DNA from 2 places in the Marinobacter sp. UBA2688 genome. Region 1 is predicted to be linked to the other one. Evidence: predicted binding sites of a transcription regulator. Region 1 holds the regulator's gene; the other holds the start of a gene.
What was found. Region 1 encodes FliA, which starts transcription of late flagellar genes. Its sites were predicted from a motif close to CTAAAGTTTNNNNNNNNNNNGCCGNTAA; they were not measured.
Positions count from the first base shown of each region.

Region 1 (16,234 bases):
GATTGCCTCCACCAAGGAGGCCGCCCTGTCCCTGGCGCCCTTGCTGATCCTCTTGCTCGTCGCTGCAGTCGCAGGCTCGATTGGTATTGGTGGTCTGCTGGTCAGCGGAAAAGCCATCGCCCCCAAGCTCAATAGAATGGACCCTCTCAAAGGTCTCAAGCGCATGTTCTCCATGCGTTCGCTGATTGAACTGGTCAAAGCCATCCTGAAAGTCGGCCTGGTGATGGCGGTAGCGATCCTGATATTGAACCTGCGTACGGATGACCTGCTTAGCATCGCTGAAGAGCCTGCGAGATCGGCCATGGAGCATGTTGTGTGGACCATGGCCTGGAGCTTTTTCATCCTTGCCTGTGCCACCATCGTCATTGCCGCGATCGACGTGCCGTTCCAGATCTTTGATCACCAGAAAAAGCTGCGCATGACCAAGCAGGAGGTGAAAGACGAATACAAGGATACGGAAGGCAAGCCGGAAGTGAAGGGCAAGATCCGTCAGTTGCAGCGTGAGATGGCTCAACGTCGGATGATGCAGGATGTGCCGGGCGCGGATGTGGTGATCACTAACCCGACGCATTATGCGGTGGCTTTGAAGTACGATCAAAAGAAGATGGCGGCGCCGATTGTGGTGGCGAAAGGGTCGGACGAAACGGCCTTCAAGATCATGGAGATTGCCCGCGAGAACAAAGTGGAGATTCTCCGCACGCCACCCTTGGCGCGGGCGGTTTACCACAACACTGACATCGGGGGTGAAATCCCGGATGGCCTGTACATGGCGATCGCCCAGGTGCTTGCCTATGTGTTCCAGCTTCGTCAATTCCGTAAGGGACGGGGCGAGAAGCCCCAGATGCCGAAGTTTCCGATTCCTTCGGATTTGCGGCGCGATGTGTAGCTTGGTGCTGGCCTGCTGTCTAGCCTGATGGTTTGGGGGAGGTGGCTCTGCGGGTGGGCTGCCCAAAACACGCTCCTTCGGCACATCCATGTGACGCTTGGACTCCGCCATCCATGGCTCCGTACAGTTTTGGGCAGCCCACCCGCAGAGCCACTTCTGTCATCACAGATATCACAATAGGACCAATCTGATTACTTACTTTGCTTGCGATATCGATGTTGCCCGAGAGGGTGTGGGGAAGGGGCTCCCAAAAACGTGGAGCGCCATGGATGGCGCGACCGAGCCCTACAGGGACGTATTCACGGGCGTTTTTTGGGAGTCCCTTTCGCACACCCGTTAACGCCAAACCGGAAGGCTAAAAGCAGGTTACACCGAGGCCTCAATAACCCGAACCATAGGATCACGGCGGCTCTCCGGAATTGGAAGTTGGCCGTAGAGGTTAGCAGGGTTGTGGACGGTAACGGAGGGAAAGCCGCAGGCACCGAAGTGCTCAGCAGCTTGCTGGTCGTGCAGGAAGTGGAAGCTGACATCACTGCGGGTAACCGTGCTTAGCAGTCCACCGAGAGATTTCAGGGCACCGCGTAGCAGCGGCTGGTTCGGCATCAGGTAGCTTTCAGACAGGTAGACCGAACCCGGGCGCTGTTGCAGCAGTGCCGCCAGGCGTTTCCAGAATTCGGAAATAACCGGCAAGGAAAAATAACTGGTCAGTCCTTCGGTGACGACAACCACCGGTTCTTTGCTGTCGAACACTCTCTCGAAAACCGCCTCCAGCGTCTGTTCACCGGATTCCGCCAGGATATCGATGGGCATTACCTGATGGTGATCGCCCAGGCGGCCGGAGGCCAGGAGTCGTGCGGCTTTTTTGGTGGCCATGTCAGGGAGGTCGGCTTCCACCATATGGAGGTGTGGGTGCTTTTCCCGCAAGCGGATGCCCCTTGGAGACATTCCGCAGGCAATTTCCAGAACCTGGGTGACGCCACGTTCGAGGGCCTGTTCTATCAGGTGATCGATGATCATGTGGCGCTGCAGCAGGAAGGTGCGGATGTTGCCGCCGATGAGTGTTTTGCTGCCGACCTCGAAGGGCGTCATCAGGTGATACAGCCAGCGCCCCTGATCCGTCGCAAGCACGTCGTCGGAAAGGCCGTACCGGTGCCATACGGCACCGGTATAGAGGGCGGTAAAGCTGATGCCGGAGCTGTCAGCCATTTTCATGGGTCGGCCGTCAGTGGGTGTCTTTCTCATGAATCCTTGCGCCCCATGCTTCGCCTTTGCCTGGCAGGATCAGGTTGAGGGCTATGGCAACCACCGCGCAAAGGGCGATGCCCTCCAGGTTACCAATCGCCATGCCACCAATCCCGAAGACCAGAGTGACGGCAACGATGACCAGGTTGCGTGCCTGCGACAGGTCGACCTGGTGACGAATCAGGGTATTCAGACCGACAACGGCAATAGAGCCGAACAGCAGGCACAGGATGCCGCCCATCACCGGCGCCGGGATGGTTTGCAGTGCTGCGCCGAACTTGCCGATGAACGCCAGCACGATGGCAATGCACGCCGCCCAGATCATGACTTTGGGATTAAAGTTCTTGGTCAGCACCACCGCGCCCGTAACCTCTGAATAGGTGGTGTTGGGTGGGCCACCAAGGGCTGAGGCAGCACTGGTGGCAAGGCCATCGCCCAGCAGGGTGCGGTGCAGGCCGGGCTTCTCCAGATAGTTTTTGCGGGTAACGGTACCGATGGCGAGGATGTCGCCAATGTGTTCAATGGCCGGTGCGATGGCCACGGGAATCATGAACAGGATGGCTGCCCAGCTGAACTCCGGCGCCACAAAGTTGGGGATGGCGAACCAGGGCGCGTTGGTGATGGGTGACAGGTCCACGATGCCGGCAAAGGCCGACAGAATGTACCCGACAATAATGCCGAACATTATCGGGATCAGGCGGAAGATGCCGCTGGACCAGACCGCCATAATCACGGTCACGGCCAGGGAGATCATCGCAATCCAGATAGCGGTGTCGTAGGGCACCAGTTGTTGCGCGCCATCGCCGGTGCGGCCGGACGCCATGTGGACAGCCACCGGCGCCAGGCCAAGGCCGATGACCATGATCACCGGACCGATGACCACCGGGGGCAGCAGGCGGGTGATGAAACCGGTACCGCGCAGACGTACCGCGCCACTTAAAATGATATAGAGGATGCCCGCAGCCATCAGGCCACCGAGTGTCTCCTCAAGGCCGAAGCGCCCCTTGGCGGCAATGATCGGGGCGATAAAGGCGAAGGATGAAGCCAGGAAAATGGGAATCTGGCCGCCGGTGACGATGTGGAAAATCAGCGTGCCAATACCGGCGGTGAACAACGCAACGTTGGGGTCGAGGCCGGTAATCAGAGGCATCAGTACCAGTGCGCCAAAAGCCACCAGCAGCATCTGTGAGCCGGCAATGGCCTGTTTCCAGACCGGGTCGGTGCTATGGTCCTGCATGATTAAACGTCCTTCTGCTTGGTGCCGAAGATTTTGTCGCCGGCGTCGCCAAGCCCCGGAAGGATGTAGCCTTTTTCATTCAGCCTGTCATCGATTGATGCGGTGTAGATCGACACATCTGGATGTTTCTCCAGCACCTTTTCCACGCCTTCCGGCGCTGCAACCAGAACCAGGGCGCGGATCTCGTTGCTACCGGCTTTCTTCAGCAGGTCGATGGTAGAGATCATGGAACCGCCGGTGGCCAGCATGGGGTCGATGATCATCGCCATGCGCTCATCCAGTTCGCCTACCAGCTTTTCAAGATAGGTGCTGGCTTCCAGGGTTTCCTCGTTGCGTACCTGGCCCACGACGCTTACCCGGGCACCAGGAATCAGGGTGAGCACGCCGTCCAGCATACCCAGGCCGGCCCGCAGGATTGGCACGATGGTGATTTTCTTGCCCTGGATCTGTTCAATTTCCACCGGGCCCGCCCAGCCTTCAATGGTTTTCTTCTGCAGCGAGAAGTCTTTGGTGGCCTCGTACGTCAACAGGGCACCGACTTCCTGAGCCAGCTCCCGGAAATTCTTGGTGCTGATGTCTGAGCGGCGCATCAGGCCGAGTTTATGGCGGATAAGGGGGTGCTTGACCTCGTGAATTGGCATGGGCTCACCTTTGCGTCTGGGTCGATGATGTGGTTGTGGGCGCAGTAAAGACGCCAGCAAATGGCGCAAGGATACCGTATCTTGCCGAGTCCGTCAGGCGCGGTGACAAGAAAAGCCGTAAGGGGTGGTACGGATCTTGCGAATACCCCGTCAAACGATGCGTCTGCGTCAAAAAAACGACCCGCACACCCCTGCGGTTAACCGCCAATCGGAGAGTTTCCCGGCATGGACCGAGCGCTAGTCCTCAATAATGTCAAATCCCTGACGCGGGGTAATATCGGCATTCCCGTGATGTTGATGGGATTGCTGGGCATGATGATTCTCCCCATGCCGGCGTTCATGCTGGACGTTTTCTTCACCTTCAACATCACCTTGTCGATCGTGATCCTGCTGGTGTGTGTCTACGCCTTGCGGCCGATGGAGTTTGCCTCCTTTCCGACAGTGTTGTTGGTGGCAACACTGTTGAGGCTGGCGCTCAACGTTGCCTCCACGCGGATTGTTCTGCTCAACGGCCATGAGGGCGGTGATGCGGCCGGTAAGGTGATCGAATCGTTCGGCGCGGTCCTCATCGGCGGTAACTACGCGGTTGGCCTGGTGGTCTTCGCCATTCTCATGATCATCAACTTCCTGGTGGTCACCAAAGGTGCCGGCCGGGTGTCTGAAGTCAGCGCGCGTTTCACCCTGGATGCCATGCCGGGTAAGCAGATGGCTATCGATGCCGACCTTAATGCCGGTCTTATCAACCAGGAAGAAGCCAAGCATCGCCGGGCTGAAATCGCCCAGGAGGCCGATTTCTACGGCTCCATGGACGGCGCCAGTAAATTCGTCAAGGGCGACGCCATTGCCGGCCTGTTGATCCTGGCCATCAACCTGATCGGTGGCATTGCCATCGGTATGCTTCAGCACAGTCTCGATTTTGGTACCGCTACACAGAACTACGCACTACTGACCATTGGTGACGGCCTGGTGGCACAGATTCCGTCACTGTTGCTGTCGACGTCTGCAGCGATCATGGTTACCCGGGTAACGTCCAGCCAGGACATGGGCGGGCAGATACTGCAACAAATGTTCAACGCTCCCAAGGCGCTGGGTATCGCTGCCGTTATCCTCATCATCCTTGGCCTGATTCCTGGCATGCCGCACGTGGCATTCCTTGGTCTGGGCGCGATTGCCGGTGGTATTGCCTGGTACATATGGCAACAGGAGCGCCAGACCGTTGAGGAAGATGGTGTGTTCCCGGTCCGGGGCGGTGGTGCCCGTCCGGCAGGCCCGGGGCGCGACCTGCCGCCCGGTGGTGAGGGCGGTGAACACAGTGCCCAGCTGCCGCCGCCGGGGGAAACCCGGGAACTCGGTTGGGACGATGTGGCCACCGTGGATGTCGTGGGCCTGGAGGTGGGCTATCGCCTGATTCCCCTGGTGGATAAGTCCCAGGGTGGTCAGCTTCTCAGCCGCATCAAGGGCGTTCGCAAAAAGCTCTCACAGGATCTGGGCTTCCTGATGCCTTCGGTCCATATTCGCGACAACCTCGACCTGATGCCCAATGTTTATCGCATCACCCTGATGGGGGTGACCATTGCCGAGGCAGAAATCCATCCGGACCGTGAACTGGCGATAGACCCAGGTCAGGTGTTCGGCAAGATCGAGGGGATAGAGGGCAAAGACCCCGCCTTTGGCCTGGACGCCAGTTGGATCGAACCGGACAAGAAAGACCAGGCACAGACCCTCGGTTATACCGTCGTGGACGCCAGTACCGTAGTGGCAACACACCTCAACCAGATCCTCCAGAAACACGCCCACGAACTGCTTGGCCATGAGGAAGTCCAGAAGTGGCTGGAACAGCTCGAGAAAGTATCTCCAAAGCTGGCGGAAGAACTGGTACCCACCACCATTTCCATCAGCCTGCTGCTGAAGGTGCTGCAGAACCTGCTGAAAGAGGAAGTGCCGATCCGTGACATGCGCTCTATTGCCGAAGCGATCGTGAACGTTCATCCGAAGAGCCAGGACCCGAAGCTGCTGACCACGGTTGCCCGCCAGTCACTGCGCCGGATGATTGTCCAGAGTATCTGTGGCAACGACACAGAGATCCCGGTGATCACTCTGGATCCAGACTTGGAACAGTTATTGCTGAAGTCCATGCAGCAGAGTCAACAATCCGGCGGTCAGGAAGACATCGGGCTGGTGCTGGAGCCAAATATGGTTGAGAAGCTTCAGCGGTCGCTCCAGGACAGCGTTCAGCGCCAGGAGATGTTGGGCAAGCCGGCGATTCTATTGGTTTCAGGGCCCTTGCGCCCGGTACTGGCGAAATTTGCCAGCTACGGAGTAGAGCGTCTGCATGTACTGTCGTACCAGGAAATTCCGGATAACAAACAGATCACTATTGTCGCATCCGTCGGTCAGTAAAGACCGCGGCTGGAAAGGCGGAAGGCGCTGGAAAGCGCTGACCGGGGAGGAAGCATCATTATGAAAGTTAAGCGGTTTTTTGCCCAAAGCATGGCAGAGGCACTGCGTCAGGTGCGGGATCAGATGGGTCCCGATGCCGTAATCCTTTCCAATCGTCGTGTGGATGGTGGCGTCGAAATTGTGACAGCGCTCGATTATGACGAAAACATGGCGCGCCAACGCCTCGGTGACGCTGCGCGGGAAGCCACCAATGGCTCACGGCTAGCCGAAATGCAGGCGGAACAGCATCGCCGCCTGGAGGACGAACTCGGCCGCTCTCGCGATCGTATTCGGGAAGTGCGGGAAAAGCGCGCGACCTATGGTAATGCGGTTGCGGGTGGGGGCTTCGGCCACGCTGGCTTGTCGAAAGAATCGCTGGCCGACGATGACATGGTGGTTGAAGAGCCTACCGCTGCCAGCGCTGCCTATTCCGGAGAGCTGGCGCAAATGCGTGCGGAGATCAGTTCCCTCCGTGACCTGGTCAGTGCCCGGAATGGCGGTGAACCCGAACAAACAGCGGTTAACGCAGTACAGCAGAGGCTGTCTGAGAGGTTGCAGGAGTTTGGTCTCGGGCTGGAGCTCGCCAACTCTCTGTCCCGGCGCCACCGCGCAGGCCGGCTTGAGGATGGCTGGAAGCAGTCTCTGAAAATGCTGGCCGCCGGTGTGAAGACCGCACGTACTGAATGGGCGGATGAGGGCGGTGTCTACGCCCTGGTGGGCCCAACCGGGTCCGGCAAGACGACGACCATCGGCAAGCTGGCCGCGCACTATGTGCTGCGCCACGGCGCCGACTCTCTGGCGCTGGTCACCACCGATCGCTATCGGGTCGCGGCCCATGAGCAACTATTTGTGTTCGGGCGCATACTGAACGTTCCGGTTCGGGTTGTGGACGAAACCCATTCCCTGGACGACATACTGGACGAACTGTCGGACCGGCACCTGGTGTTGATTGATACCGCTGGCCTGACCAGCACCGACAAGGGCTACGAGGAGCAGCTTATGGAGCTGGCTCGCAGTCACCATCGGATTCGAACCCATCTGGTGGTTTCGGCAACCAGTCAGCCGCGCATCATGAAATCCGTTTGGCATTGCTATAAGATGGCAAATCTTACGGGTTGTGTGATGACCAAAATCGATGAAGCACTGACCCTGGGTGAATCGCTGGGATTCGTCATGGAAACGGGATTGCCGGTGGCGTATTACACCGACGGGCAGAAAATCCCGGAAGACCTGCACCACGCTGAGTCCATTCCGCTGGTGCGGTTGGCCGTGGAGAGGCTGAAGAAACTCCAGCAGCAACAGGCAGTCGCTGTTTAAAAACAACACAGCCTGCGGTTAAACGCGGCAAGAGATCAGAGTCAGTATGAGCAAACCACATCCGGTACAGGTGATTGCCGTTTCCGGCGGGAAAGGGGGCGTTGGCAAGAGCAACGTATCAGTGAACCTTGGCATCGCCCTAGCACAAATGGGACGGCGGGTGGTGCTGCTCGATGCCGACCTGGGCCTTGCCAACATTGACGTTCTGCTTGGCATTACCGCCAATCGTAATATCCAGGACGTCATCGCCGGGGAATGTGACCTTCGGGATGTGTTGGTCAACGGCCCCGGTGGCATCAAAATCGTGCCCGCGTCCTCAGGTACCCAACGCATGACCCAGCTTTCCAATCTGGAGCACGCTGGCCTGATCAACGCGTTCAGCGAACTGGGTGACCAGATCGATGTGCTGATCGTTGATACCGCTGCGGGTATTTCCGAATCGGTGGTCAGTTTCCTCCGAGCCTCACAGGAACTATTACTGGTTGTCTGTGATGAACCTACCTCTATCACCGATGCCTACGCCCTTATAAAGCTTATGAACCGGGATTACGGCACCAACCGCTTCCGTATACTGGCCAATCAGGTCAGGAATGAGCAGGAAGGTCGCCATCTGTTTGAAAAACTGACCCGGGTTACCGAGCGCTTTCTTGATGTGGCACTACAATATGTGGGTATGGTGCCGTATGACGAGGCCGTAAAAAAAGCGGTACAGCGCCAGCGTGCCGTGCTGGATGCCTATCCGCGGGCAAAAGCATCGTTGGCGATCAAGAGCCTCGCGGAGAAAGTGGATAGCTGGCCGCTGCCATCATCGCCCCGGGGACATCTGGAATTCTTTGTGGAGCGGCTCGTCGAAGTCTGATTTTGATCCTGTCACTGAATAGCCGGATACATGACATTGGCGAAAGAACTTGGAACCTACAACCGGACGGGTACACGAGGACCTTCCCAGCTCGTTGAGGAGCAGGCCCCGCTGGTCAAAAAAATAGCGCTTCACCTCATGGCGCGGCTGCCGGCATCTGTCCAACTGGATGACCTTATGCAGGCAGGCATGATTGGCTTGTTGGAAGCTGCACAGCGATACAGTTCCGACAAGGGGGCTACCTTTGAGACATACGCCGGGATCCGGATTCGCGGAGCCATGGTAGATGAAATTCGCAAAGGTGACTGGGTACCTCGATCCGTCCACAGGAACTCCCGCCGCATTGCCAAAGCCATCAAGGCTGTCGAGGACCGCCTGGGTCGGGAAGCTCAAGACTCGGAAGTAGCCGAGGAGCTGGGGCTGGACCTCGACGAATACTATTCCTCCCTGAGCGATGCTAACAGTGGCCGACTTTTTAGCCTGGATGAGCTCAATGAATCCGGCGAGCTGCCGATAGAAGAAACAGAGGACAGTGATAACCCGTTGGATGGCTTGGCGTCTGACAACTTCCGGAAGAGCCTGGCAGCTGCGATTGGTGACCTGCCCGAGCGAGAAAAGCTGGTGCTCAGCCTTTACTATCAGGAAGAATTGAACCTGAAGGAAATTGGTGCTGTGTTGGGTGTCAGTGAAAGCCGGGTCAGCCAGATTCACAGCCAGGCCGCGCTCCGTCTGCGGGGGCGTCTTACTGGTTGGCAGAGCTGAACAGGCCGCCAGTCCCATTGAACGGCGTTACCAGGCATTCTTTACTGTAGCCTTTTGGTAACCGGTGCTTTACAACCGGCTCAAAGGCCACACAATAAGCGGTTAAACTACCGGCCTGCTAGACTGTGAGCCGGAAGCCAAAAACGAATTCCGGGCGTTTTTAACTGGAGGTCCCATTGGACAAGAACATGAAAATCCTGATTGTGGATGACTTCTCCACAATGCGACGGATCATTAAGAACCTGCTTCGCGATCTCGGTTTTACCAACACTGACGAAGCAGACGACGGCAATACAGCACTGCCTATGCTCAGGAGCGGCAAATACGATTTTCTGGTAACCGACTGGAATATGCCAGGGATGTCCGGACTCGATCTGCTCAAGGAAGTCCGTGCCGATGACAGCCTGAAAACCCTGCCTGTGCTCATGGTGACCGCCGAGGCGAAGCGCGACCAGATTGTCGCTGCTGCGCAGGCCGGTGTGAACGGCTACGTGGTCAAGCCCTTCACGGCAGCCGTACTCAAGGAGAAGATTGAGAAGATCTTCGAACGCATCCAGTAATTCAGAGGTCGGACGGCTCCCATGAGCAATAGAAAAAAAGACCCACAGGGGCTCGACCCGGAGGTCACGGAGAAACTCCGCAGCCAGGCGGCCGAGTTGGTTGAACAGGTTAACGCCGGGGATTATGGCCGCGCGATGACGCTGATCAATGAATTGAGCGAGGTGAGGGACCAGAGCCTGTATCGGGAAGTCGGCCGCTTGACCCGCAGCCTCCACGAGGCGATCCGCAATTTCCAGATCGATCCCCGTAACGCCGAACAGTCAGAAGCTCTGTCGAAGATGACCGATGCGTCGGATCGCCTTGAGTACGTGGTTCAGATGACCGGTAAAGCGGCCAATCGGACCATGGATCTGGTTGAGGAGGCTATGCCCAAGGCCAGCGCCCTCCGCGACGAGGCCGCCGAGCTGAGAGACCAGTGGCAGAAACTGCGTCGCCGCGAGATGGCGCCGGCTGAATTTCGTGAGCTCTATGCCCGTATCGACACGTTTTTCGTGACCCTGAATACCGATGCCGGGGCGATGTACGACAACTTGTCGGAAATTCTTCTGGCCCAGGATTTCCAGGACCTCACTGGGCAGGTGATCCAAAAGGTCACCACTCTGGTTAAAGAGGTGGAAGAGCATCTGTTGAGCCTGGTAGTGATGGCGAGTCATGTGGACCAGATGACCGGCACCGTGCATGAACTGGAAGAGCGGGAAAAGATATCGGCGGAACAGGGTGTTGGTCCACAGATCAAGGCCGAAGAACGCGAAGACGTAGTATCGGGACAGGACGATGTTGATGATCTTCTGTCCAGTCTCGGTTTCTGAGTAAGAGAGGGTAACGCATGGCGCTTGATGCCGATGAAGAGATCCTGCAGGACTTCCTTGTTGAGGCAGGCGAGATACTCGAAAAGCTGTCGGAGCAACTGGTCGACCTGGAACAAAACCCGGACGACAGCGATCTGCTCAACGCCATCTTCCGAGGCTTTCACACCGTAAAAGGCGGCGCTGGGTTTCTGCAACTCGATGCCCTGGTGAACTGCTGTCATTCCGCGGAGAACGTCTTCGATATCCTGCGCAACCACAAGCGCAAGGTAGACTCGGAACTGATGGACGTGGTGCTGGAAGCCCTGGATCACGTCAATGCCATGTTTGAACAGGTTCGCCACCACGAGGAACCGACGCCAGCTCCCGAGGAACTGATTGCCGCTCTGGACGCATTGGCGCAGCCGGCAGGGGAGTCGTCGCCAGCAAACGCAGCGGTCGCTCGCGAAGAACAGAACGAGAGCAACGAAGCCAGTTCTGGAGACGATGGCGGTGATATTACCGACGACGAATTCGAGCGGTTGCTGGATGCCCTGGAAGAGGAAAAGACCAGCAGCGCTCCGGTTTCCAGTGACGACGGCAATGAATCTTCAGGCGGTGACGGAGGGAGCGGAGACGACATCTCCGATGATGAATTCGAGGCCCTGCTGGACCAATTGCATGGCAAGGGCCAGTTCTCAGGCCCGCCTGAAACCGGCAAGGCAGCCCCTGACAGCCAGGATGCCTCGGGCGACAAGGTTACCAGTGATGAGGCCAGTGATAGCAAGGGTGGCGACGACCTGATTTCGGACGACGAGTTCGAAAAGTTGCTGGATGACCTGCACGGCAAGGGTGGTAGCCCTACGGCAGAAACTGCCAAGCCGGCCCCTGGGCCTGCTGCAAAGCAGCCGTCGGCCACGTCTCCCAGTGCCAAGGCTGACAAGCCCGCGCAACCGACTGGTAAGCCCGAAAAAGCGCCTGCGGATAATGGCAAGGCAGGCGTAACGCCCGCGATGCCGGCACGGGATGCGAATGCACCAGTGGCTGAAACTTCGGTGCGGGTGGATACCAAGCGCCTGGACGACATCATGAATATGGTGGGTGAACTGGTGTTGGTGCGTAACCGGTTGCAGCGTCTGGGCGCCCAGAGTGAAGACGAGCATATGCACAAAGCCGTCTCCAACCTGGACGTGGTGACCACCGATCTTCAGTCAGCGGTGATGGCAACGCGGATGCAGCCCATCAAGAAAGTATTTGGCCGCTTCCCGCGGGTGGTTCGCGACCTGGCACGCAGCCTGAAGAAAGAAATCAACCTTGAGATGCACGGCGAAGAGACCGACCTGGACAAGAACCTGGTCGAGGCGCTGTCCGATCCTCTGGTCCATCTTGTTCGCAACTCGGTTGATCACGGTATAGAGGCACCCGATGTTCGTGAAAAGGCGGGCAAGCCTCGTCAGGGTCGTGTGACGCTGTCGGCTGAGCAGGAAGGCGACCACATCCTGTTGTCCATCGAAGACGACGGTGCTGGTATGGATCCGGATGTACTGCGCCGAAAAGCGGTCGAAAAGGGCATCTACGAACAGGATGCCGCTGACCGACTGACCAACACCGAGTGCTACAACCTGATTTTCTCCGCCGGGTTCTCCACCAAGGATCAGATATCGGATGTGTCCGGTCGTGGCGTTGGCATGGACGTGGTGAAAACCAAGATCAGTCAGCTCAACGGGCAGCTGAGCGTCGAGTCGGAGCTGGGCAAAGGGTCTCGCATCGTCATCAAGGTGCCGCTGACCCTGGCCATCATGCCTACCCTGATGATCATGCTTGGCGACCAATCCTTCGCGCTGCCACTGGTGAACGTGGTCGAGATTTTCCATCTGGACCTCAGCAAGAAGAACATTGTGGATGGCCGTGAATGCATCGTGGTTCGAGACAAAGTCTTCCCGTTGTTCCACATCAAGCGATGGCTGGTCAAAGGCGCCGCTGGGCAGCCGGAACCAGAAAACGCCCACGTGGTTATCGTGGCGATGGGAACGCGGCGCGTCGGTTTTGTGGTGGATCAGCTGATCGGGCAGGAAGAGGTGGTGATCAAGCCCCTGGGCCGGGCCCTTCAGGGAACGCCGGGTATGGCGGGTGCGACCATCACTGGCGACGGTCGTATTGCACTCATTATTGATGTTCCGAGCCTGCTGCAAAACTACGGCAAATAACGTTGCGGCGGGCCCAGGTTTAGGAGAAATGGATGACGGTTTCTGTCCTGGTCGTTGATGATTCAGGTTTTTTCCGCAAGCGACTGACGGAAATCCTGACCGCTTCCGGTCAGATCAAGGTGGTTGGCGTGGCCACCAATGGGCGCGAAGGTGTCGAGCTGGCTGAAAAGCTGAGGCCTGACGTCATCACCATGGACTACGAGATGCCCGTCATGGACGGTATCAGCGCCGTCCGTGAGATCATGAAGCGACAGCCGGCGCCGGTATTGATGTTCTCCTCCCTCACCTACGAGGGTGCCCGGGTGACCCTGGATGCCCTTGAGGCAGGTGCCGTTGATTTCCTGCCCAAGAATTTTGAGGAAATTGCCCGGGATTCCAGTCAGCTTCAAAAAATACTCATTGAGCGTGTACTGGATGTCGCTGGCAGTCGCCCTGGTGCAAAACCGTCGGCGCCGCCTCCCACCGCTCCGCCGCCTTCGCCCCGTAGCCCTGCACCGGCAAGGCGCAGCGTGCCCGAGCGGCCGGCGGTATCGGACAGGTCCTCTCGCCCCAGCGCCCCAGAGCCTGAAGCACCGGCCCGTCGTTCGATTCGCCGCGGGCCTGCGAAACACTACAGTGTGGTTGCCATCGGCACGTCCACCGGCGGCCCGGTGGCCTTGCAACGTGTACTAATGGCGTTACCGGCCGGGTTTCCCGCGCCTGTGGTACTCGTTCAGCATATGCCGGCCAGTTTTACCCCGGCGTTTGCCGAGCGCCTGAACAAGCTGTGCCAGATTCAGGTACGCCAGGCTGAAGACGGCGAAATGCTGAAGCCGGGCGTTGCGTTGCTGGCCCCCGGGGGCAAGCAGATGATGATTGAAAACCGGGGTGGCCAGGGCAGGGTCAGGATTCTTCCCGGAGATGACCGGCTTAACTACAAGCCCTGTGTGGATGTGACGTTCGGCTCCCTGGCCAGGAGTTTTCCCGGCAAGACCCTGGGCCTGATCCTGACGGGTATGGGCTCGGATGGAAAGGAAGGCTGTCGCCTGATGAAGCAGTCAGGCTCCGATATCTGGTCCCAGGACGAAAAAACCTCGGTGATCTACGGTATGCCCATGGCCGTGGCCAAGGCCGGGTTGTCTGACGAAATCCTCGCGCTCGATGACATTGGTCCCCGCCTGGCGGATGGGGTGAGCTGATGGATATTCTCAGCCTGCTGGGCGTCATTCTTGCCTTTGTGGCGATTCTCGGTGGAAACCTGCTGGAAGGTGGCGCCATCAGCTCGCTGTTCAATGGCCCGGCCGCGCTGATCGTGATTGGTGGTACGCTTGCAGCCACTATTCTCCAGACCTCCTGGCCGCTGTTAAAGCGGGCCTTTTCCCAGGTGCGCTGGGTGTTCTTTCCCCCCTACATCAGTCTGGAAGATGGTATCGGCAAAGTCATCGACTGGAGCGTCAAGGCCCGTAAGCAGGGTTTGCTGGGGCTGGAAGGGTTGGCTGAGAAGGAATCTGAGCGCTTTGCCCGTAAAGGGCTGCAACTGCTGGTGGACGGCGCTGAGACAGAAACCATCCGTAGCATTATGGAGGTGGACCTGGAGTCCCGTGAACAGCGGGATCTGGAGTCCGCCCGGGTGTTTGAGGCCATGGGTGGCTATTCGCCGACCATTGGCATCATTGGCGCGGTGATGGGGCTTATTCAGGTGATGACCAACCTCGAAGACCCCCAGTCACTTGGCAGCGGTATCGCCACTGCGTTCGTGGCCACCATCTACGGTGTTGCTCTGGCGAACCTGCTGTTCTTCCCGGTTGCCAACAAGTTGCGAGGGATTCTGCGGGAACGCACCCGTTATGAAGACATGATGATCGACGGCATCATCGCCATTGCCGATGGCGAGAACCCTAAATCCATCGAGCTGCGCCTGCGGGGCTTCCTGTAGTGCCGGTGTAGTGCCGGCACCTGGCAAAGGGGTAAGTTGATGAGACGACGCAGGCGGCAGGATGACGATCTTCACAACAAGGAACGCTGGCTGATTTCCTACGCCGACTTCATCACCTTGTTGTTCGCGTTCTTTGTCGTAATGTATTCCGTGTCGTCGGTGAACGAGGGCAAGTACAAGGTGCTCTCTGAAACTCTGACTGGCGTCTTCAATGCCCCCCAGCGCTCCTTTCAGCCTATCGAAGTGGGTGATCAGCCCCGACGTTCGACGCCGCAGGCGGCCGAGGATGTGATTAACCCGCCGGTGACCGAAGCTCCGCAAAACCCCTCCATGAGTGCAGAAGGGCGCACCGAAGCGCTGCGTGCCATGGCGGACCAGTTGGCTTTGGAGTTTGACGAACTGATCAATCAGGGTGTGGTTACACTGGAAACCAGCGACGAGTGGTTGGAGCTCAGTCTTCGCAACAGCCTGCTTTTCGGCAGTGGTGATGCCGAGCCCCATTACGATGCCTTCGACGTGGTGGAGAGAATCGCTGCTGTACTCCGCAACCGGGATAACGCCATCCGGGTTGAGGGCTTCACGGATAACCGCCCGATAAACACCAGTGCCTTCCCCTCCAACTGGGAGCTGTCCGCTGCGCGATCAGCGGCAGTTGTGCGCATGTTGTCGATGGAGGGTGTTGAGGCCGAACGGCTGGCCGCTGTCGGTTACGGTGAGCACCAACCGGTGGCCCGCAACGATACCGAGGAAGGCCGCCGTCGCAATCGACGCGTGGTCCTGCTGATCTCCCGCGACGCCAGTATCCGTGGCGCGATGCGATGACACCTTTCTGATCATCACGTTGCGGAGTCATGGCGGAAGGTGCCTATAGGCGAGTTGGCACAATATCTGTATTAACGTCTGTACATCTTTAGATCCCGGCAAGCGCTTGCCGGATTGTTTTCAAGTTGAGCGGATCGTGGCCGATAACTCGGTATGCGTGCGACGTTTCCGGAACGGGCATTTCTGGAGAATCAGTGTGGTGACGAGGTTGGCAATGAATTTGGTGACGGATATGGAGTGCACAGCGTGCGCATCTGGGCAGTAGCCAATCAAAAAGGCGGTGTGGGCAAAACCACATCGGTTGTCGCCCTGGGTGGCCTCTTGGCCGAGAGCGGCAAGCGCGTTCTGGTGGTCGACCTGGACCCTCACGGATCATTGACCAGCTGGTTCGGGTACGACCCGGATACCATTGCCCACAGTGTGTTCGATCTGTTCCAGCACCAGGGTAAAGTACCGGATGGTTTGCCGGCCCAGTTGATTACCGAAACCAGCTGTCCGGGGCTATCCCTGTTGCCGGCCAGCACAGCGCTGGCAACTCTCGAACGGAGAATGGTCGGTGTT
Region 1 covers NZ_DELU01000021.1:43,143-59,376, forward strand. The annotation lists gene flhB (flagellar biosynthesis protein FlhB) at 1-886, shown strand, start outside; gene B3M52_RS09655 (class I SAM-dependent methyltransferase) at 1,253-2,128, opposite strand; gene B3M52_RS09660 (uracil-xanthine permease family protein) at 2,109-3,365, opposite strand; gene upp (uracil phosphoribosyltransferase) at 3,368-4,006, opposite strand; gene flhA (flagellar biosynthesis protein FlhA) at 4,232-6,406, shown strand; gene flhF (flagellar biosynthesis protein FlhF) at 6,467-7,762, shown strand; gene B3M52_RS09680 (MinD/ParA family protein) at 7,809-8,621, shown strand; gene B3M52_RS09685 (RNA polymerase sigma factor FliA) at 8,652-9,383, shown strand; gene cheY (chemotaxis response regulator CheY) at 9,560-9,943, shown strand; gene B3M52_RS09695 (protein phosphatase CheZ) at 9,965-10,753, shown strand; gene B3M52_RS09700 (chemotaxis protein CheA) at 10,771-12,936, shown strand; gene B3M52_RS09705 (protein-glutamate methylesterase/protein-glutamine glutaminase) at 12,969-14,114, shown strand; gene B3M52_RS09710 (flagellar motor protein) at 14,114-14,851, shown strand; gene motD (flagellar motor protein MotD) at 14,891-15,673, shown strand; gene B3M52_RS09720 (ParA family protein) at 15,920-16,234, shown strand, end outside.

Region 2 (16,234 bases), on a different contig from region 1:
CAGGGCAATCAGGGCTGAAAAGCCGGAAATGACCAGGGCTTCGAGGGAGTTTTTCACGATAAACAGGGTCAGGGCCGGCTGCTCCATAATGGAGACTTCACCCCACAGACCAATGTCGGTGTAATCAGAGAAAATGCGAAAGTAGATCGGCGTACCCGCAAACTCTTCAGGCAGCGGAATCGCGTGCCAGGGCCAACCTTCAAAACGCCCCCGGCCCTGATCATCAAACGTGCCGTACTGGTAGATGTTCTCGCCGTCGAGCCAGACCTGGACAATCAGATCGACACTGTAGATATACAGAACCGGCTCCTGCCACTCGCCCTCCGGAAGGGTGATGCGATACCACACATGTTCTTGTCCGTTGCGACCAGGCGGGTTGGATGGAAAGCTGATAGCGTTCCATTGCCAGGGGGCCTGACCCAGAGTCCACTCCGGCACCCCCTCCTCGGTCAATGGAGAATCGCCCCACCGATATTCCCATCCCTCGTCCAGGTCCACTGCCGCATACGCCGCCGAAGGCACCAAAAAGCTCAAAGCGATCAGGAGCATCAGCCTTACGGCGTTTAGGGAGTACAACATCTGCATACAGTGGGCTTGCCTGTCGCCAAATAGTACAGTAGTGCAATTATACAACATCTATGGAGTTAAACTCGCTCAGGCGCGCCATAAAAACAAGTGCTAACTGAAGCCATAGCAACGCTTTCGCGTTTTTGCCCGTTCTACCTGTCACAAAACCATCACACAGTTTCCGTAGTGTCATATTCACGTCATCAACAGGACACAAGGAACTGCCTCATGAACCGTACCATTGCTGCTATCACCATTGCCTCAATACTCCTGCCCGTCGCTGCCCACAGCGCCTTCAAACTGGATTCACGATACCAGGATCGTGATGGCGACCTTGTTGCCGACATCCCGGAACAGACCGAAAAGCAGACCGACCCGTCCACCCTCGTATTTGCCTATACACCGGTTGAAGATCCAGCGGTCTATCGTGAGGTGTGGTCCGGTTTCCTGGACCACCTGTCGGACATCACCGGCAAGCAGGTGCAGTTCTTCCCGGTTCAGTCCAACGCCGCCCAGATTGAAGCGATGCGTGCGGGTCGCCTTCACATTGCCGGCTTCAACACCGGTTCCAACCCCCTGGCCGTTGCCTGCGCTGGATTCCGTCCATTCACCATGATGGCTGCCGCCGATGGCTCCTTCGGATACGAGATGGAAATCATCACCTACCCGGGCTCTGGTGTTGAAAAGGTGGAAGACATTCGCGGGGGAGAGCTGGCGTTCACCTCCCAGACCTCCAACTCCGGCTTCAAAGCGCCGTCAGCCATTCTCAAGGCCGACTACAACATGGTTCCTGACCAGGACTTTGAGCCAGTGTTCTCAGGCAAACACGATAACTCCATTCTTGGCGTCGCCAATAAAGACTACCAGGCCGCGGCGATTGCCAATTCGGTACTCAACCGAATGTTGCAACGGGATGTCGTGAGTGACGAACAGATCGTCAGCGTCTACAAATCACAAACCTTCCCGACCACCGGCTACGGCATTGCCCATAACCTGAAACCGGAGCTCCAGGAACAGATCCAGGAAGCCTTCTTTACCTTCGACTGGAAAGGCTCCGAACTGGAAGAAGAGTTCTCCAAATCCGGCGAGGCACAGTTCATTCCCATCACCTTCAAGGAACACTGGGAAGTGATCCGCAAGATCGACGATGCCAACGGCGTTGAATACAACTGCCGTTAATCCGGCCACGGCAGGTTACTGTGCTCGAACTCAAACACCTTTCGAAAACCTACCGCACCGGCGACCAGGCCTTGACCGACATCGGCTTTACCGTGCCGGCAGGGCAGGTCGTTGGCCTGATCGGCCCGTCCGGTGCGGGAAAATCCACACTGATCCGCTGCATCAACCGGCTGGTTGAACCGTCCCGGGGCTCAGTCGTCCTGGGCGATACCGAACTGACAACCCTCCGCGACCGGGCGTTGCGCAAAGCCAGAAGGCGTATCGGTATGATTTTCCAGGAGTACGCCCTGGTGGAACGACTGACCGTGATGGAGAACGTCCTGTCGGGGAGACTGGGCTACGTGGCCGGATGGCGGTCGTTTTTGCGCCGTTTCAATCGCGAGGACATTGCCCTGGCCTTTTCGTTGCTGGAAAAAGTCGGCCTGGCAGAGCACTACAATAAGCGCGCGGATGCCCTGTCGGGCGGCCAGCGACAGCGTGTGGGAATCGCACGGGCGCTGGAGCAGAACCCGGAGCTGCTTCTGGTGGATGAACCCACCGCCTCCCTGGACCCCAAAACCTCCCGTCAGATCATGCGCTTGATCCAGACGGTTTGCCGGGAACGCAACCTGCCCGCGATCATCAATATCCACGATGTCATGCTGGCCCAGCAGTTCTCCGACCGTATCATCGGCCTGCGCGCAGGCGAGGTGGTGTTTGACGGCAAACCGGAAGAGCTGACGGACGACGTGCTAACACGCATCTATGGTGAGGAAGACTGGGCCCAGGTACGCAAGGACCAAACAGATGAAGACAACGACAGGGCATCCCCAGCCGTTGATCTGGCGGAGGGTGTCTAGTTTTGTCCAACGCCACGCCCTCTACCTGGAGACGCCCGCCCGTTCTGCTGAAAAACCCGCTCTGGCGACGGGCATTCTACCTTGGCGCGATTGTCTATCTGGCACTGGCCCTGCAAAGCGTCGAGGTCAACTGGATGCGGGTGTACGATGGCCTTGAGCGCGGCTGGCGATTTGTGGAAGGCTTCCTTGTACCCGATTTCACGTCTCGTTGGACCGATATCCGGGCAGGGCTGATCGAAAGCCTGACCATGACGGTTACTTCTACAGTCGCAGGCATCCTGATCTCGGTGCCCATCGGCATAGGCGCTGCCCGCAACCTGGCGCCTGCACCCGTTTACCTCGCCTGCCGGGCCATTATTACCCTATCCCGTTCCTTCCAGGAGGTGATCATCGCCATCCTGCTGGTGGCAATGTTCGGATTTGGCCCCTTTGCCGGCTTCCTCACCCTGGCGTTTGCCACCATCGGCTTTCTATCAAAGCTGTTGGCCGAAGATATCGAGGCCTGCGATCGCAACCAGATTGAGGCGATCCGCGCTACCGGCGCAGGCTGGTGGCAAGTGGTTAACTACGCGGTGCAGCCCCAGGTGATGCCCCGCCTTGTGGGTTTGTCCCTGTACCGTCTGGATATCAACTTCCGAGAGTCAGCGGTGATCGGCATTGTCGGGGCCGGAGGCATAGGCGCCACCCTCAACACCGCCATTGATCGTTACGAATACGACTCCGCTGGCGCCATCCTGATTATCATCATCGCCATTGTACTGGCGGTTGAGTATTCCTCTTCACATATCCGCAGGTGGGTCCAGTGATAGACGTGAGCGCACGACACCACGCAGACTGGCAGTTCCATTCCGGTAAACAGCAACTGGCGCGATGGATCGGATGGTTTTGGCTGGTGGCCCTGACGGTATTCTGCTGGGAGTTGATGAACCGGAATACCATTTGGGCTTTCGTATCGGACGCACCGGACCAGGCCGCCGATATTGGTGAACGGATGTTTCCACCCGCATGGAGCTACGTGAACCAACTCTGGACGCCACTGTGGGACACTCTCAATATCGCAACCCTGGGCACGATTATCGGTGTGATTATCGCCATCCCAGTAGCCTTTCTGGCCGCCAGCAACACCACGCCCAGCCGTCGTTTCGTGCGGCCAGTGGCACTGCTCATCATCGTCTCCTCCCGCTCCATCAACTCGCTGATATGGGCGCTGTTGCTGGTAGCCATAATCGGTCCTGGTCTATTGTCGGGTATTGTCGCTATCGGACTGCGCTCCATCGGGTTCGTCGCAAAGCTTCTGTACGAAGCCATTGAGGAAATCGACGTCAAACAGGTTGAGGCGGTGCGCGCCACCGGAGCCTCCGGAGCGCAGGTCATTGACTATGCGATTGTGCCGCAGATCCTGCCCGCCTTCTGGGGCATCAGTGTTTTTCGCTGGGACATCAACATCCGCGAATCCACCATCCTTGGGCTGGTGGGCGCGGGCGGGCTCGGCCTGCAGCTGCAAGCATCCCTGAGCACCCTGGCGTGGAATCAGGTCACCATGATTTTCGTGGTGATACTGGTCACGGTGGTGGCCTCGGAATGGGTTTCCGCGAGGGTGCGCCAAGCGGTACTCTAGGCCAATGATCGATACCCACCCCATCTCGTTTAATGGCATAACACCCACTCCAGCCTGGGCTTTCCACCAGTATGAGCAGATCCGTCGCTGGCTGCCTGCGGGCCTGCCGACCTCAGAACAGCCTGGACCAGTCACGCTGGAGGATATGGCGCCGCTGGCGGACCGGTTCCAGGTATACGTGTTCGATGCCTTTGGGGTACTGAATGCCGGACCCAGGGCCTTCCCCGCAGCCATTCAACGGTTTCGCGAGCTGCAACGAATGGGCAAACACGTCCAGATTCTCTCCAACGCGGCTACCGCCAGCCACGCCAAACTGGTGGAGAAGTATCGGCGCATGGGGTTCGACATCACGCCGGAACAGTTGATCTCCAGCCGCTGGTTGTTGGAGCAGTCTCTGTCCGACCGGGGACGCGAAGGGCTATGGGGTGTCATTGCCCCGGAGAATTCCGAACCGGACACGCTGCCGCTAGACTGGCAACCGGTGCGGCCCCCCGTCACGGAGCAACTGAAACGAAAACTGGATAGCTATGACGGCCTGATCATGCTCAGCAGCGAGGATTGGAACGAGGAGATGCAGGCGGCACTGGAGGCCACACTGACAGAACGGCCGAGGCCACTGGAAATCGCCAATCCAGATCTGGTGGCCCCCCGCGGCGACTGCCTGACGCTGGAACCCGGATTCTTCGCCCACCGGGCGCGGCAGGCCAGCGGTGTCCAACCGCAGTTCTACGGCAAGCCCTATGCACCTGCTTTCCAGGCTGTGCTTGAGCGCTTCGCGGACGTGCCGCCGGGGCAGATACTCATGGTGGGCGACACCCTTCATACGGACATCCTGGGCGGGCAGAACGCCGGCATGAAAACCCTGCTGGTTACGGCCGAGGGCTCCCTGCAGGGTATGGATATACCGCGCTGCATCGCGCAGTCTGGTATCGCGCCTGACTTTATCGCCCCGGAGATCTGATTTCCGGGGCGGATCAAGCCGTTTGCGGGTTTACTGCCCGGACTTCAGCATTTCCCAGTATTTGGTATAGACCTGCATGGCATCGTCACCCACGTCCTTCTGGAACTCGGCGTTGGTCAGGTCTTCCGGTGTCGGGTAGCTGGTGCGGTCGTTGGCCACTTCATCGCTCAACAATTCGCGGGCCGCAAGGTTGGGCGTGGCATAGCCGATGTCTTCACTGATCAGCGCGGAGATTTCCGGCCGCATGACAAAACTGATGAATTGATGGGCAGCGTCTGCATTCTCGGCGTTCTTGGGAATCACAAAGCTGTCGAGCCAGACAATGATGCCCTCTTCCGGATAGACGTATTCAAGGGACGGCATGTCCTCCTCACCCATCACGGCTTCACCATTCCAGATCATGCCGATGTCGGTCTCGCCTTCAAGATAGGGCATTCGCGGTGCATCCGAGTTGAAGGTACGCACCGCAGGCATCAGTTCGGTCAGCTTGTCATAAGCCGCCTCGATCTCTTCGGGATCGGTGCTGTTGCCAGAGTATCCGAGCACTCTCAGCCCGATGTGGAACACCTCGCGCATGTCGTTGGTGAGCATCACGCGGCCTTCGTATTTCTCGTCCCACAGATCCGACCAGGCCGTTACCTCTTCGCCCTCAACATCATTGGCATCGTAGGCCAGCCCTGTGGTGCCCCAGAGGTAGGGAACGCTGTATTGGTTTTCAGGGTCGATATCCAGGTTCGTCAGCTCGGGGTCGAGCTTTTCGAAGCCTTCCAGTTTCTCGTGGTTGATCTTTTCCAGCAGCCCTTCCTCACGCATTTTGTTGACGTAATAGGTGGAGGGCAGCGCAAGATCGTACTGGCCGCTGTCATCCAGAAGTTTCAGCCGCGCATACATAGCCTCATTGCTGTCATAGGTGGTGTAGACCACCTGGATACCGGTTTCCTCCTCAAAGCGGTCCAATACCTCCTGGGGCATGTACTCAGACCAGTTGTAGAGGTTCAGTACCTGCGGCTCTTCCTGCGAGCTGCATCCGGTCAGGGTTGCAGCCATCAGGCCCGCCAACGCCAGTTTCTTCATCGTTTGCTCCTTGTCAGTATCCATTGGGACAGCATCAACATTGCCAGGGAAAACACCAGCAGCAGGGTGCCCAGGGCATTCACTTCCGGCTTAAGGCCCACACGCACCATAGAGTAGATGCGAAGTGGCAGAATTTCATAGCTGGGACCACTCACAAAGGTGCTCACCACCACATCGTCCAGTGACAGGGTGAAGCCCAACAGCCATCCAGCCAGCAATGCTGGCATGATTACCGGAATCAGTACCGTGCGGGTCATGGTGAAATCATTGGCGCCCAAATCCCGCGCCGCTTCGGGCAGGCTTTCATCGAACCCGCTCAATCGTGCCATTACGGTGATCACCACAAATGGCAGGCAGAAGGTAACGTGGGCCAGCAGAAGAGAGACAAACCCCAGTTGCAGGCCCACCAACAGGAACAACGCCAGCAAAGAGATGGCCAATACAATCTCGGGCGACATCATCACCACAAACAGCATCCCGCGCAGCACACGCTTGCCACGAAAGCGATACCGGTGAAGAGCCAACGCTGTCAGCGCGCCAATAATGGTCGATACCGTGGCCGCCGCCAGTGCCAGCCAGAGGGAATTCCACATGGCCTGGACCATGGCGTGGTTATTGAACAGCGACTCGTACCATTGCAGACTGAGCCCGCCCCAGCGGTAACCGGTGCGGGAACTGTTAAACGAAAACACCACCAGCACCAGGATCGGCAGGTAGAGCAACACATACACCAGGGTGAGATAGGTTTTCGGCAGCCAGCGATTCATGCCCTGGCCTCATCGCCGAGTCGCCGCTGGCTGAGCCGGTGCGCAAACAGCAGGACAGCCATGGCAACCGTCAACAGGATGCTGGCGGCGGCTCCAAAAGGCCAGTCACGGGCATCCAGGAACTGGTTCTTGATGACGTTGCCGACTAGCAAATTGCGGGAACCACCCAGTATGTCCGCCACGAAAAACAGGCCCATGGCGGGCAACAGCACCAGCATCACGCCAGCCAGCACGCCCGGCAAGGTCAGCGGTATCGTCACGTGCAGAAACGTCGAAAGCTTGCCCGCTCCCAGGTCGTGCGAGGCCATCAACAGTTCTTTCCTCAGGTCATCGAACACGGAGTACAGCGGCAGGATCATGAACGGCAGCAGCAGGTATACCAGCCCGATGACCACAGCACGTTCGGTGTAGAGCATTCTCAGCGGCTCGTCGATCAGCCCCAACCCCAAGAGTGCATTGTTGATCAGGCCGTTGGTGGCCAGCAGCAGTTTCAGGGCGTAGGTGCGTACCAGGGAGTTGGTCCAGAACGGCACGATCAACAGGAAAATCAGCAGCGTTTGGCGCTGTTTGCCCAGGCCGGACAGTGCCCATGCAAAGGGATACCCAATCAGCAGGCAAAAGACGGTCGTCATGCCGGCCATGTAGAGGGAATTCAGGAATACGTCCAGGTACAGCGGATCGAACAACTGCCGGTAACTGTCCAGGTTCAGCGGCAGCGAGAGGAAGGTGCCGGGGTCACGTGTCATCACGCTGGCACCCACCACCAGCAGGTTCGGGGTGAGCACAAGAAGCAACAACCAGCCCCAGACCAGAATCAGTACCGCGGTTTTGAAGGGCTGCTGTAACACCCTATGCATTCGTACTCAGCCCTTCTTCTGCATCGTTATTGACCGGCTCCAGTTCAACCGGCAATAACCATTCCCAGCCGTCCACCCAACTGACCCGGACCGGCTCGCCCAGCTTGTAGTCAAAGGTAGGGTCGTCTTCATCAAAAAATTCACTGGCCAGCACTTCAGTACCGTCTTCGAGGTGAATCACCGAGTCCAGCGTGCTGCCCTTGTAGTTACGCTCCACGATCCTGCCGGCCAGGCCCCTTTCGTCTTCAGGCGCCAGCACACGAATATCCTCCGGACGCAGCAGCACATTCACCTGCTCACCCTCGCGCAGCGTAAACCCGGGCCTCTGAAGGGTACGGCTCAGACCCAGGATATCCAGGGTAATGCCATCGTTTTCGACAGAGGTCAGGTATCCTGGAAAAAGGTTGGTCTCCCCGACGAAGCGCGCCGTAAAGAGATTTGCGGGCCGCTCATAGATTTCCCGGGGCGTGCCCAGTTGTTGAATCGCGCCGTCTTTCAGGACCACCACCCGGTCCGACATCGACAGGGCTTCTTCCTGATCGTGAGTCACGAATACAAACGTGATGCCCAACTCCCGTTGCAGTCGCTTCAACTCCACCTGCATGGTCCGGCGCAACTTGTAGTCAAGCGCAGACAGAGGCTCATCCAGCAACAGGAGTTGCGGACGTTTGACCACGGCACGGGCAATGGCTACCCGTTGCTGCTGGCCACCCGAAAGCTGATGCGGCTTGCGGCGGGCAAAATCCTGCAACTGCACCATCGCAAGGACATCGTCCACGCGCTGACGAATTTCGGCCCTGGGCCGCTTCTCCATCTTCAGGCCATAGGCGACGTTTTCGTACACCGACATATGGGGAAACAACGCGTAGTTCTGGAACACGGTATTCAGAGGGCGATGCTCTGGGGCGGCATGGGTAATGTCATGGCCAGACAGGCTAACTACCCCGGTGTCTGGCTGCTCAAAACCCGCCATCAGGCGCAGCAGGGTGGTTTTGCCGCAACCCGACGGCCCCAGAAGGGTGATGAACTCGCCGTCCAGGATGTCCAGGTCCAGCGAGTTCAACACGGTTTTGTCATCGAACGCCTTGGAGACGTTCTTCAGGGAGAGAAGGCTCTCGTTCATTCACCCGAAACGCTGTTCAGGTAGGCCTTATCGGAAATGTTGGTCCACTGACGGACCTGCTTCAGATAATCCCGTTGGGAAGTGATGATTTCCCGCGCCAGTTCATCCTTCTCCGCCTCTTCGGCCAACAGCTTCTCTGTGGCATCACGAAGCGCTTCAATGACCTCTGGCGGGAAGGTTTTATGGGTGACGTCCGGATAGTCTTCCTTCATACGATCCCAGGCCACGCCACTTTCATGCATGCTCTGGATATACATGTCGTAGGCGGCGGTGCGCATAGCCACCCGCAGTACTTCCTGGAGTTCTTCGGGAAGCTTGTTCCAGGTTTTCTCGTTAATCAGGAACTGAACTTCAGCGCCTGGCTCCTGCCAGCCGGAGTAGTAATACTTTGCGATCTGATGGAAGCCCATCTGGAAATCCAGTGCCGGGCCTACCCACTCCAGAGCGTCTATCGTGCCTCGCTCCAGCGAACTGTAAAGTTCCCCAGGCGGAATGTTGGTCACCGCAACACCCACTTCTGACATAACTTCGCCGGCAAACCCGGGGGTGCGCATTTTCAAACCCTGGAGGTCCTCAACACTCTTGATTTCCTCGCGGAACCAACCACCCATCTGGTTGCCGGTATTGCCGCCGGGGAACGACAGCAAGCCATGGGGGCGGTATACTTTTTCCATCAACTCCATGCCGCCGCCGTAGTAAAACCAGGCGTATTGCTCAGGTGCGATCATCCCGAAGGGAACGGTGGTGAAATACATGGCATTGGGGATCGAGCCTTTGTAGTAATACGAGGCCGTATGCCCCATATCGTACTGGCCCGCCTTCACCATATCGAAAATACCGAATGGCGCCTTATGCTTGTTGGATGAGTCAATCCGGAACTGCAGGCGGCCGCCCGACATTTTCTCGGCCATCGAGGCCATGTGGCGCGTTGTTTCACCCAGAATTGGAGAGTTAGGCCCCCAGGTTTCTGCGAGGCGAAGCGTATAGGTTTCCTGGGCCGATAGCGACGCGCTTGCCAGCGCGAACACCAATGCCAGGACGGTCATAAAAGATTTGTGAATAGTCATAGCGAGGTCAGGTTCCGTTTTTTGTAGTGGTCGAATCAGATCGCCCACATCATAGCTTGCTGGCCGGCTAACGCCAATCATCGACCGGCCAGAAGCAACGGTTCTATACCTTGAACTGACCTACCAGCTCACGCAGACTCTCGCCCAGCCGCGCCAGCTCGTGGCTCGCCTCATTGGTCTGGTTTACGCCTGTATCGCTACGCTGCGCCGCGTCCACGATACGCACCACGTTCTGGTTGATTTCCTCGGCCACCTGGCTCTGCTGTTCCGCCGCTGTGGCAATCTGGGTCACCTGATCATGAATATGGCCCACAGACTTCTCAATGGTGCGCAGGGCGTCGGTGGCGTGGTTGATGCGCTCTACCGTTTCGCTGGAACGTTGGCGGGACGCATCCATCCGCTCCACCGCAGCGCGGGACTCAGTCACGAAGCCGTCAATCATACCGCGAATCTGATCAGCGGATTCCGCACTGCGTTTGGCCAGTTGGCGCACTTCATCGGCAACCACCGAAAAACCGCGGCCATGCTCGCCGGCCCGGGCCGCTTCAATCGCCGCATTGAGGGCCAACAGGTTGGTCTGGTCAGTGACGGCGTGGATGACATCCAGTACCTGGGTAATCTCGTCGGTTTTTTCAGCCAGGTTACTGATGCGGGTAGAACTGGATTCAATCTCCTCCGACAGCTGGTTTACAGAAGCCTGGGCGTTAGCAATGGTCTCGCCGCCATCCCGTGCAAGCCTGTCTGCGTCGGAGGCCGCGCTTTCCACCGAGTTGGCATTGCCGGAAATCTGCTGGATCGTGGCCGCCATTTCGTTAATGGCTGAAGCAATTTGATCCGTTTCGGAACCCTGCTCCTGCACCGAGGCCCGGGTTTCATTGGCAACGCGGCTGAGTTCTTCCGCTGCGGAAGCAACCTGGTCGGTAGTCGCGCCGACATCGCGGATGGTGTCCTGGATTTTCACTACGAAGGCATTGAAACGCCGCCCGAGCTCTGCAAGTTCGTCGCTACCTTCGTCCGGCAGGCGGTGACGGAGATCGCCCTCACCCTCGGCGATGTCCTTCATCATGGCAGTAACGGTGTTCAACGGTTTCGTCACCGTACGACCTACAAACACACCGATGAGCAATGCGATGACGACCACAATCACGGTTACCAGAACAATAAAACCGAGAGTTTCAGCGATCTCAGCTTCAATATCCGCGCGTGCGGCAGAAACTACTTCCGCGATATCGGTGACATACACACCGGTCCCGATCATCCAGCCCCAATCGGGAACAATCGTGGTAAATGACACCTTGGGCTCAACCTCGCCAGAGGCGGGGTTGGGCCAGTCATAACCAAAAAAGCCATCCTTACGTGCCGCTTCAAACAGTGATCGTATCAGCTTCTGAACATCTGGGTTGGTCGTAGGTCCTTCCCGGGAAGGATCCGGCGCGTAGGCCAGGTTTTCCAGATCTTTGGCATACGCAAAAATATAGTTGCCGCCCCCAAATTGGATAGAGCGCAGACGATCCCTTGCCGCTTCGCGGGCCTCGGCATCCGAAAGGTCCGGATCGTTCTTTGCGTCCAGCACCACGGAACGGGCGGTATCCACCAGATTCTTCAATTCTTCCTTGCGGGCACTGAGCAAACTTGCTTCCAAACGTTCAAGCTCGGCCTCACCACCGCTTTTGATCTGGGCGACCGTAATCCAGGCAAGGGTTGCCGCCGTTATTACCACCGGGACCAGAACGCCCAGCAGAAGACGGGAACGAATGCGTAACCGGCTCAGCAATGTCATTAAGGACTTCTCCGTATGAGATCAACTATTCAGGGCAATTATCCACAACCGGGCACCAGAGTGTGTTCCAGTTTGTAATACCGTGTGTTCGGATTCGGGGTATAAAGCTGCGACACTGCCACAACTCACTCATGCATTTGCATTTATTGTTGAGAGTATTAACGGCTGGTAGGCGATGGACTTGAACCCGCGTTAGACTAAAGGTCTAGGCACAAACGTCCGATTCATCAAATCTGGCCCAATAAAACCGGCGTCAAGGGCACGGATGAAACATCTCTATCTGATTCGCCATGCGAAATCCAGCTGGGCCGACGATGGTCTTCGTGATCACGAGCGCCCTCTCAACAACCGCGGGCTGAAACAACTGGAGCCAATGGGCAGGGCAATCGGTGCGGAGGGGGCGCTCGACGGAACGGTATACTGCAGCAATGCCGCCCGCGCCCGACAGACCCTGGAAGGTCTGATCCCGAGCAACCTCCAGCACACCGTTAATCTGGCGCCTGTTCTCTACACGTTTAACCATGAGGTCGTGCTGGACTGGTTGCGCGACCGGAGCGAAGACGGCATTACCCTGATTGGCCACAACCCGGCGCTGGAGGATCTGGCATGTCTGCTGTTAAAACACGCACCTGACGCTTTCCCCACTTGCAGTTGCATGCACATTGCGCTGCCAATAGAACACTGGCACGAGATCGGCAAAAACAAGGGCCGGCTTGAAAAGTTACTGACGCCAAACGACGTCAGCTATGAGCAGTTTCATCGCAAACGCACGAAAATCCATATCGATGAGCACCTGCCCCTGCCAGGGCATATCCCAGAATCGCTGTTACACCAGTATCAACGCATCAGGGATCTGGAACCCGGCGTCTTGCAGGGATACGACGACGAGTTTCTGCATCAGTACCGCATTGCCATCCGCCGTAGCCGGGCCATCGCTGAAGCGGTTGTCGACATCCGTGGTGACGGCGATTTACGCAAGGCCGTCGAGGTATTGAAGTGGCATGGCCAAGCCACCAGCCGGCTCAGAGACCTTCACGTATTACTGGGTGACCTGGCGCAATGGCCGCTGGAGGAAGATACCCAGTTGGCCCTGGTGAGCTCCGGCGCCCGCAGCCATTTTGCCAACCTGGCAGACGTTGAACACCAGGAACTGACCAAACGCCTGAACAGTAGGCAATACCGCAAAGACATGGATGGGTGGTACCAGCGACTCATCTCCCGCCACTTGACAAAGGTAACCCGGAAACTGGCCACCGAAGACATCCGCAAAGCCCTGGAAAAGCACATACACAAGCACAATGACGTGGCGCGGCAACTGAACGAACAGTCCCCGGACGATCACTTTCACGACCTGCGCAAACGACTGAAACGCATACGCTACCTGGCCGAATTGGACAAACCGGCGTTCCGCGACATGCTCAGGCAGTTAAAACATCGACAACAACGGTTCGGTGACTTCCAGGACCTGCACGTGCAGATAGACATGCTATCGGACTTTCGCGATAGCACTGCCACGGAGCCTGACATGCTGGCACCAGTGGCGGGCCTGAACACGCTGATCGCAAACCTTGCCGAGGAGAAAAACCGCTGGCGGGATGACATACTGACCCTTGGTGGCATTGGCTGACACCCCGCTATTTGGGGACGGGATTCATCCCACGCCCCATCCAGGCCGACCAGGAATAAAGCCCCAGCGCCACCCAGATCATCACGAAGCTCGCCAGCTTCTCCCCACTCATGGGTTCATCAAACACAAACAGCGCGATGAAGAACTGCAGCGTGGGGTTGATGTACATCAGAAAGCCCACGGTCGCCAAGCGTAGCCGGCGGGCAGCACCCGCAAAGAACAACAGGGGGATGGCGGTGACGATACCGCTGGACATCAGAAGCAGCGTGGTCGAGATATTGTCATTGAAGTGGGATTCCCCGACGGAACTCAGCAACCCGAGAGCCAGCAGACCAACGGGCAACAGAAGCAGCGTCTCCACAAACAGGCCCGAAAGGCCATCCAGCTCCACCTGCTTTCGGAGCAGGCCGTAGGTACCGAAACTGAACGCAAGCACCAGGGTGATCCAGGGAACCACGCCCAATAGAAAAAGCTGGTAAAGGATGGCGATGGTCGCCAATGCAACCGCCACAATTTGTAGTCGGGAAATGCTTTCCCGCAACACCAGCATGCCCAGCCCGACATTCACCAGCGGCGTGAGGAAATACCCCAGGCTCGCCTGGAGCACATGCCGGGTTTCCACGGCATAGATATAGACCCCCCAGTTCAGCGCAATGAACACCGCACACCCGAATACGAAGCCAAGCTTCCTGGGGCGAGCCAACGCAGCAGTGATGGGTTTCCAGCGCCCCAGGAAGCTCACCACAATGGCGAGAAAAACACAGGACCAGACGATCCGGTGAACCAGCACTTCGTAGGATGGCACACCCTCGAAAAGGGCGAAATAAATAGGGAAACAGCCCCACAAGGTATAGGCGGACAGGCCGAAACCCACGCCTTTTGCCGCTTCAGGCGTAGCGTGTTTCACAGGCAACAGGCCTTATATTTTCTGCCACTTCCGCAGGGGCAGGATTCGTTCCGGCCAGGCTTGAGGGTCCCTTCGCGGGTATCGCCTGACACGTAGTACCAACGCCCACCGTCGCGAACGAAGCGGGAGTTCTCTTCCAGATACCCCCAGCCACCGTCTGCCCGGTAAAGAGCGCGAAAGTGCACCCTGCCCTCGTGTTCACCTTCATCTGACGACAGTACCTGCAGCGACACCCACTTCGGCGACTCGGTAAGATCAAGGTCTTGGGGCCGGGTGCTGGTGTGCCATGTGGCTTTCAGATAGTCCGTCAGATTCAGTACAAACGCGCAGTAGCGAGATCGCATAAGGGCTTCCGGTGAGGATGCCGGTTTGCCCTGATGGCATGGCTCGCAACAAGTGCTGTACGGTTGGCGGCTGCCACAGGGGCAGTCGTCCGGGGTAATCTCTGGCGCCATCGGGTCGTCCTTATCGCCGGTTAGTGCTGTTCACGGACCCGGCAGACCCAGGACACGTAAATGATTCATTTTAACAGTTTTAGTTGCCCTGCGGCTGTGCTATCAACAATCATCAATTGACCTGATCGAGTAGCCCGATTGTGACTGACCTTTCCCTGCTGCAGATACTACTTGCCAACCTGGCTTTGCTGGCCGGCGCCTGTTTGCAGGGCGTGGCAGGTTACGGCATCGGTACGCTGGCGGCACCATTGCTGTTCCTGATCAGCCCCATGCTGATACCGGCGCCGCTGGTTCTGAACGCCGTGGTGCTGACGATTTTCATGCTGCTGCGGAACCGGGGCGCCTTGCAGGTCCGCGAAGTGCGCTTTGCCATTGGCGGGGGCGTTGGCGGCATGATCCTGGCCGGAATTACGCTGATGCTGATTTCACCCACGGGATTTGAGCTGGCGTTCGGCGTTCTGATCCTGATTGGCGTATTATTGAGCGCAGGTGGTTTGCGACCTGCCCTGAACGCTCGCAACAGTATCCTGGCCGGCGCTGCCTCGACCTACATGGGAACCATTACCGCCGTTGGCGGCCCACCGATTGCACTGATCTACCAGAATCAGAAGGGACCACTGGTGCGGGCCAATATGTCGGCCTTCTTTCTGGTGGCGAGTTTTTTCAGTATTGCCGCCCTGGTGGTTTCCGGCTACCTGGGGCAGCGAGAGCTACAGTTGTTTGCTGTCACCTTTCCGGGGGTTCTCATCGGCTTCTGGCTTTCCGGCAAGCTGGTCAACCGCATGCCTTTTGACGGACTGAGGCCGGTCATTCTCGGCATCGCAGCCGTTGCTGGTGTGGCGGCACTGGTTCGTGGGCTGATGTCGCTCTGACCTCTGAATTACTCAGCCCACAGTCTCGCCCGGAAACGACTCTGTTTCCACAATACCGCGACCCATATCGCATGAAGATTGATCAAAAACGCCAAAACCCATTCGAAGGCGTCGTCTACCTGGCTGTACACCTCTGGCACAACGGCCGTGAGGATAACCGATAGAATACCCACCGCCAGTATCAGCTCACATAGCCACAACAGTCGCCTGCCATTGGCATGCCATCGCGGATGCCCCTTCAGTGCCGAGCTGATCAGCAACTGCGCGATGAACGTCAGCGAAAAATACAGCACGACACCAATCCGGCGAATCAGGTTGAAACCATCCCCTTCGTGACCCAGGGCCAGCGTGTAGGCGGCAAGAGACATACATGCGACAAAGCCCAGCCAGGGGACCCAGGGCCGACCGCGACTGGTGGCACCCAGTTGCAGTAGCCAACGACCGTTGAGAGCCCAGAACAGAATGCCGAGCATCGCCGCCGGCAACATGGTGCCCTTGAAAATGAAATAGCTGGTACCGTATCGGCCAGTGCGGCTGATGC
Region 2 covers NZ_DELU01000026.1:340,747-356,980, forward strand. The annotation lists gene B3M52_RS16990 (sensor domain-containing diguanylate cyclase) at 1-549, opposite strand, end outside; gene phnD (phosphate/phosphite/phosphonate ABC transporter substrate-binding protein) at 796-1,746, shown strand; gene phnC (phosphonate ABC transporter ATP-binding protein) at 1,767-2,585, shown strand; gene phnE (phosphonate ABC transporter, permease protein PhnE) at 2,588-3,391, shown strand; gene phnE (phosphonate ABC transporter, permease protein PhnE) at 3,388-4,203, shown strand; gene B3M52_RS17015 (HAD-IIA family hydrolase) at 4,208-5,164, shown strand; gene B3M52_RS17020 (ABC transporter substrate-binding protein) at 5,195-6,238, opposite strand; gene potC (spermidine/putrescine ABC transporter permease PotC) at 6,235-7,005, opposite strand; gene potB (spermidine/putrescine ABC transporter permease PotB) at 7,002-7,862, opposite strand; gene potA (spermidine/putrescine ABC transporter ATP-binding protein PotA) at 7,855-8,985, opposite strand; gene B3M52_RS17040 (TRAP transporter substrate-binding protein) at 8,982-10,052, opposite strand; gene B3M52_RS17045 (methyl-accepting chemotaxis protein) at 10,156-11,832, opposite strand; gene B3M52_RS17050 (CHAD domain-containing protein) at 12,098-13,459, shown strand; gene rarD (EamA family transporter RarD) at 13,467-14,366, opposite strand; gene B3M52_RS17060 (YchJ family protein) at 14,363-14,821, opposite strand; gene B3M52_RS17065 (sulfite exporter TauE/SafE family protein) at 14,962-15,693, shown strand; gene B3M52_RS17070 (hypothetical protein) at 15,702-16,234, opposite strand, start outside.
Region 2: a site for FliA is predicted at 11,991-12,018, ahead of B3M52_RS17045 (methyl-accepting chemotaxis protein). Genes of this name have one in related genera too.